Regions from separate parts of the Mesorhizobium sp. B2-4-1 genome, predicted to be linked through region 2. Evidence: predicted binding sites of a transcription regulator. Region 2 holds the regulator's gene; the other holds the start of a gene.
The links. Region 2 encodes PhoB, which activates phosphate uptake and scavenging genes when phosphate is short. Its sites were predicted from a motif close to TGTCATNNANCTGTCAT; they were not measured.
Positions count from the first base shown of each region.

Region 1: the regulator PhoB is predicted to act here: its motif matches at 2,116-2,132, upstream of FJ949_RS14750 (ceramide glucosyltransferase).

Region 1 covers NZ_VFVN01000005.1:80,475-83,886, reverse strand. The annotation lists gene argF (ornithine carbamoyltransferase) at 1-324, shown strand, start outside; gene FJ949_RS14760 (Hsp33 family molecular chaperone) at 448-1,479, shown strand; gene apaG (Co2+/Mg2+ efflux protein ApaG) at 1,616-2,008, opposite strand; gene FJ949_RS14750 (ceramide glucosyltransferase) at 2,240-3,391, shown strand.
Region 2 covers NZ_VFVN01000013.1:62,981-66,392, forward strand. The annotation lists gene pstA (phosphate ABC transporter permease PstA) at 1-84, shown strand, start outside; gene pstB (phosphate ABC transporter ATP-binding protein PstB) at 81-884, shown strand; gene phoU (phosphate signaling complex protein PhoU) at 910-1,617, shown strand; gene phoB (phosphate regulon transcriptional regulator PhoB) at 1,637-2,326, shown strand; gene FJ949_RS26285 (ROK family protein) at 2,334-3,412, opposite strand, start outside.

The sequences.
Region 1 (3,412 bases), on a different contig from region 2:
AAGGCGCATGGCGGCAAGCTCTCCTTTACCCGCTCGCCAGAGGAAGCCGTCGACCAGGCCGACTGCATCGTCACCGACTGCTGGGTGTCGATGGGCCAGGAGCACCGTGCCCGCGGCCACAATGTGTTTTCGCCCTACCAGGTCAACGCCAAGCTGATGGCCAAGGCAAAGCCCGACGCGCTGTTCATGCATTGTCTGCCGGCGCATCGCGGCGAGGAAGTGACCGACGAGGTCATCGACGGTCCACATTCGGTGGTGTTCGACGAGGCCGAGAACCGGCTCCACGCCCAAAAGGCCGTGCTTGCCTGGTGTCTTGGGGCCTGAAGTGGACTTGAAGTGTCTTGGCGCTTGACGTGCCGGGGAACTTGATCTCCGGAGGCGCGATGCCTATCTGCGCGGCATCACGCAAATCAAGCGCGTTTAGACGCATGCTCCCCAAAGGGCGGCATGGCCGCGCCCTGGAGCTTTGTCATGCTGGAAACCCATCAAGTGGCTGAACATCACCCCAAACTCGGCGAATTCGGTTACGCCGGCGATGATCACGTCGTGCCCTTCGAGGTCGGCCCGCTCGATGTGCGCGGCCGCACCGTTCAGCTCGGGCCGATGCTCGATGCGATCCTTGGCCGCCATGATTATCCCGAGCCGGTCGCCCGGTTGCTGGCGGAAGCCTGTGTGCTGACGGTGCTGCTCGGCACCTCGCTCAAGTTCGAGGGCAAGTTCATCCTGCAGACCCGCACCGACGGGCCTGTCGACATGCTGGTCGCGGATTTTTCCACCCCCTCGGCGCTGCGTGCCTATGCGCGCTTCGATGTCGACCGGCTGGAGGCGCTGATTGCGGCCGGCGAGACCTCGCAGCAGACGCTGCTCGGCAACGGTGTGCTGGCGCTGACCATCGACCAAGGTGCCCACACGCAACGCTACCAGGGCATCGTCCAGCTCGACGGCGAGACCCTGGAAGAGGCCGCGCGCACCTATTTCCGCCAGTCGGAGCAGATCCCGACCGATCTCCGGCTTTCGGTCGCCAAGCTTTTGACGCCCGGCCCCGGCGGCGCGCGCGAGCAGTGGCGGGCGGGCGGCATCCTGGCGCAGTTCCTGCCGCAGGCCTCCGAGCGCATGCGCGTTCCTGACCTGCCCGGCGGGGATGGCGATCCGCGCGAGGAGATCCACGATCCCACAGACAATTCCTGGCAGGAATTACTGGCGCTGCTCGGCACCATCGAGCCGACCGAACTGATCGATCCGACCATCGGCGCAGAGCGGCTGCTCTATCGTCTGTTCCACGAGCATGGCGTCCGCGTCTTCGGCGGCGTTCCCGTCGCCGATCAGTGCTCATGCTCCCGCGACAAGATCCGCGGCATCCTCGAGGGCTTCTCCGCGCAGGAGATCAAGGACAGCACCGAGGACGGCGGCATCCACGTCGCTTGCGAGTTCTGTTCGACGCAATATGACTTCGACCCGGCGGAATTTACGACGCAGTAGGGTTCTTGTTTCTCCCCGTTCTACGGGGAGAAGGGGCCCAAGAGCGGATGAGGGGCGGCGCTGCCCCTCATTCCTGCCGGACATTTCTCGCCGTATAGTGACGGGGAGAACGACGCTGTCGCCGATTTCGCCTCGTCTAATTCACCGTCCGCCTTGTCCCCGGCAGGTCGAGTGAGAAGGCGGGGATGGCGATGTCGAATGTCTCGCCCCGCTCGTTGCGCATGGTGTAGTGGCCGACCATGATCCCCGACGGGGTCGAGAGCGGACAGCCCGACGTGTATTGATAGCTGTCGCCGGGATTGAGTTCGGGCTGATCGCCGACCACGCCGGCACCTCGCACTTCCTCGACCCGGCCGGCGCCGTCGGTTATGTGCCAATAGCGCGACAACAGCTGCACGAATTCGTCGGACTGGTTGTCGATCGTTATCTGGTAGCCCCAGACATAGCGGTTTTCCGAAGGATCCGAGCGGTCCTCGAGATAGAACGGCCTGACCTGCACTTCGATGTTGCGCGTGACGGCGCGGTACATGAGCGGCTCCAAAACAAATCCGGTGTGGAACATTCGGCGCTCTTTGCGGTTCGATCAACCGTGCGCGTCCGAGTTGCTGTCCCTGAAGGGCAGGTGCCGACAAACAATGTCATTTGAGTGACACATGACAATGATGGTGTGCACCAGCAATGCCGGGCGACTCGGGCGCTCTGTCGAACTGTCGAAAACGGCCGCCAAGCGGGCCGGGTTTTCTGGAGTGACCGGATATCGATGGAACTCGCTCTCATAACCGGCTCGCTTTCGATCGCTCTTATCGCCTCAAATCTCGCCAGCATCCTGCTCGCCTGCTCGCGCCTGAAACGGCGCGCCGCCATCGCGCCGCCGGCCGGCAAGCCGCTGCCTGTCTCGATCGTCATCCCGGCGCGCGGCGTCGAGCCGTTTACCCATGAGACGCTTGAGCGCGCTTTCTCGCTCGACTGGCCGCGCTACGAACTGATCTTCTGTGTCGCCCATGCCGACGACCCCGCGGTCAAGCCGATCCGCGCCGCGATTGCCCGCTTTCCAGCCGTGCCGGCCCGCCTGCTCACCGGCGACGACCGCGTCAGCGCCAACCCGAAACTGAACAACTGCGTCAAGGGCTGGGAGGCAGCGCGCCACGACTGGGTCATTCTCGCCGATTCCAACGTGCTGATGCCGAAAGACTACGTCCAGCACCTGATGGCGGCATGGCGGCGGGACACCGGCCTGGTTTGCTCGACGCCGATCGGTTCGCGGCCCGACGGCTTCTGGGCAGAAGTCGAATGCGCTTTCCTCAACACGCTGCAGGCGCGCTGGCAATATGCCGGCGAGGCGCTTGGCCTCGGCTTTGCCCAGGGCAAGAGCATGTTGTGGAACAAGCAGATGCTCGACGCCAATGGCGGCATCCGTGTGCTCGCCGCCGAGATCGCGGAGGATGCCGCGTCGACCAAACTGGTCAACAGGCTCGGCCTGCGCGTCAATCTCGTCGCTTCGCCCTTCGAGCAGCCGCTCGGGCAGCGCATGCCGGGCGAGATCTGGTCGCGCCAGGCCCGCTGGGCGCGCCTGCGCCGCGTCACCTTTCCGCTCTTCTTCGCGCCCGAGATCCTGACCGGCGTGGCGGCTCCGCTCGTGCTGGCGCTGATCGCCGCCGCCAGCGCCGGCGTCAGCCTGCCCATGACAGCGCTTTGCGTGCTGGCGCTCGCCTACCTGCCGGAATGCATGCTCGCCTCGGCAAAGGGCTGGTATCTGTCGCCGCGCATCGTCACCGCGATGATCGCACGCGACCTGATGTTGCCGGCGATCTGGATGCGCGGTTGGCTGGGCGGGGCCGTCGACTGGCGCGGCAACGCCATGACCATCGGCACCAAGGCGGCCGAGCTCGAAGAGACGCCCTCCCGCGCTTGATGTCGGCGGTTCAGCTTGATG
Region 2 (3,412 bases):
ACCGGCGCACTCATAATCACCCTTACGGTTCTCGGGCTGAGCATCTTCGCCCGCAGCCTTACCGGACGCAGAGAGGACAGATGAAACCGATGTTGTCCACCGAGTTGAATACGCCCGAAGTCGCGGTCGAGAAAGCCAAGATCGAGGTCAAGGGCCTCAATTTCTACTATGGCCAGTCGAAGGCGCTGAAGGATATCAGCCTGTCGCTGCCCGAGCGCAGCGTCACCGCCTTCATCGGGCCTTCGGGCTGCGGGAAGTCGACGCTGCTGCGCGTCTTCAACCGCATCTACGAGCTTTACCCGAGGCAGAGCGCCGAGGGCCAGGTGCTGCTCGACGGCCAGAATATCCTCGACCGTTCGCAGGATCTCAACCTGCTCAGGACCAAGATCGGCATGGTGTTCCAGAAGCCGACGCCGTTCCCGATGTCGATCTACGAGAACATCGCCTTCGGCGTCAGGCTCTATGAGAAGCTCAGCAAGGCGGAGATGGACGGCCGTGTCGAGCAGGCGCTGAAGCGCGCGGCACTGTGGAGCGAGGTCAAGGACAAGCTCAACGCCAGCGGCCTCAGCCTTTCGGGCGGCCAGCAGCAGCGCCTCTGCATCGCCCGCACGGTGGCGGTGAAGCCGGAGGTCATCCTGCTCGACGAGCCTGCCTCGGCGCTCGATCCGCTGTCGACCGCCAAGATCGAGGAGCTGATCGACGAGTTGCAGGCCGATTATACGATCGTCATCGTCACCCACAACATGCAGCAGGCGGCGCGCGTGTCGAAGCAGACCGCCTTCATGTATCTGGGCGAGCTGGTCGAGTTCGACCGCACCGAGAAGATCTTCACGTCGCCCCGCGAGAAGCGCACGCAGGACTATATCACCGGCCGCTTCGGCTGATCCCAGGCATACGAGGACCAAGATCATGGCCGAACACACAGTCGCAGCCTTTGACGAAGATCTCGGACAGATCAGCAGGCTGATCCGCGACATGGGCGATCTCGCCTCATCGATGGTCGGCGGCGCGACCAAGGCGCTCCTGAATTCCGACAACGCGCTCGCCCAGCGCGTCGTCTCCGACGACGCGATCATGGATGCGCGCCAGCGCGAACTCGACGACCGCGCCATCACCCTGATCGCCAAGCGGCAGCCCATGGCGGACGATCTGCGCCATGTCGTCGGCTCGATCCGCATGGCGGGCGATCTCGAACGCATCGGCGATCTCGCCAAGAACATCGCCAAGCGCGTCGGCACCGTCGGCCTTGCCGCCACGCCGCGCGACCTGTCGCACTCCATCGACGCCATGGCGCAGCTTGTGCTGATCCAGGTGCAAGGCGTGATCGAGGAGTATGCGGCGCGCGATGCCGCGGCACTTGCCAAGCTGCGCGCCGACGATGAACGCATCGACGTCAAATACACATCGGTGTTCCGCGAGCTGCTGACCTACATGATGGAGGATCCGCGCAACATCACCGCCTGCACGCATCTTTTGTTCTGCGCCAAGAATCTCGAGCGCATCGGCGATCACGTGACCAACATTGCCGAAAATGCCTATTATGTGCTGACCGGCACGCAATTGCCCGCCAATCGCCCGAAGCAGGACGAGACGGCGATGTCGGCGCCAGCGGCTTGACGGCAGGGGTGACCAGTCGATGATCGCGCCACGCATCATGGTGGTGGAGGACGAGGAGCCGCTGGGTGTGCTGCTCCGTTACAATCTGGAATCGGAGGGTTATCAGGTAGAGGTGGTGACGCGCGGCGACGAAGCCGAGATCCGCTTGCAGGAGAATGTCCCTGACCTTCTTGTGCTCGACTGGATGGTGCCGGCGGTGTCCGGCATCGAGCTCTGCCGCCGTCTCCGCATGCGGCCCGAGACCGAGCGGCTGCCGATCATCATGCTGACGGCGCGCGGCGAGGAAAGCGACCGGGTGCGCGGTCTCTCCACCGGCGCCGACGACTATCTGGTCAAGCCGTTCTCAACGCCGGAATTCATGGCACGCGTCAAGGCGCTGCTGCGCCGCGCCAAGCCCGAAGTTCTGTCCAGCGTGCTCAAGGTCGGCGACATCGTGCTCGACCGTGAATCGCACCGGGTCTACCGCAAGAAAAGCGAGATCCGGCTCGGGCCGACCGAGTTCCGCCTGCTCGAATTCATGATGCGACATCCCGGCCGCGTGTTCTCGCGCAGCCAACTGCTCGACAATGTCTGGGGCGAAACGATCTATATCGACGAGCGCACCGTGGACGTGCATGTCGGCCGGCTGCGCAAGGCGGTCAACAATGGCCGCATGCCTGACGTGATCCGCACCATTCGGGGCGCGGGGTATGCGATTCGCGAAGACTAGGGATATGTCACGCAACGTTCTCGCCCACGCCTGATTTCGCCTGTGCCCCCGGCGCGAAAATCTCCTGGTCGACGAAGGTCAGCGCGCGCATGGCGCAGCCCTCGCGGATCAGTGGCAGTTCGTTCGGCTCGGTGTCGAAGGAAATCGATTTCGAGTGCTGGCCGCCGGCGGTCTGGGCAATGGCCTCGCGCAGAGCCGGCTCGATCAGGTCGAAGGCGGCGGCGCTGACGCCGACCATGGCGACCGGCGCCGGATCGATCAGCGCGAACAGGCTGCCAAGGCCGTAACCCAGCGCCTCGCCGGCCTTGCGGTAGGCTTCGCGCTCCGGCCCGTCCTTTTCGCGCGCCGAGGCCGCCAGGGTGCGCATGTCGGCGTCGCTGACGTCGACGGGCTCGGTGTCCTCGCCAAGCTGCCTCGCGTTGCGCCAGATGGCATAGTTGCCGGCATAGGCCTCGACGCAGCCGCGCCGCCCGCAGCGGCAGAGCGCCCCGCCGGGGCGATGGATCATGTGGCCGAACTCGCCTCCGGATGAATGGGTGCCGGTGAACAGTTCACCCTTCAGCACCAAGCCCATGCCGATGCCGTGCGACAAAAGGATGGCGATGAAGTCGTCGCGGTAGCGCTGGGGATCGCGCCAGCGCAGCGCCACCGCCATCATGTTGCAATCGTTCTCCATGGTGGCGGGAATGCCGAACTCGGCCTCCAGTATGTCGGCGAAGGCGATGTCGGTCTGCGGCGTGATCGGCGACCACAGCATGGTGCGCGCATCCGTGTCGGTGATGCCCTGGATCGCCAGCGCGATACGGGCGATGCTGCCGACGTCGAGGTCGGGATCCTCGAACCGCCGCCTGACGATGGCCACGCATTCGCCGATCAGCGCCTCGCGCGACAGGGTGAGCGTGTCCAGCCGGCGCTGCTCTTCAGATATCACCTGGCCGGCATAGTCGATGACGGCGACGGAGAGAAAATTCAGCGACAGCACCACGGTCATCACCGCCGCGGCTTCAGGGTTGAGGCTGAGGCCGACCTGCGGCCGGCCGCGTTTCAGCGCACCGGCCTCGCTCGGCTTGCTCTGCGCCAGGATGC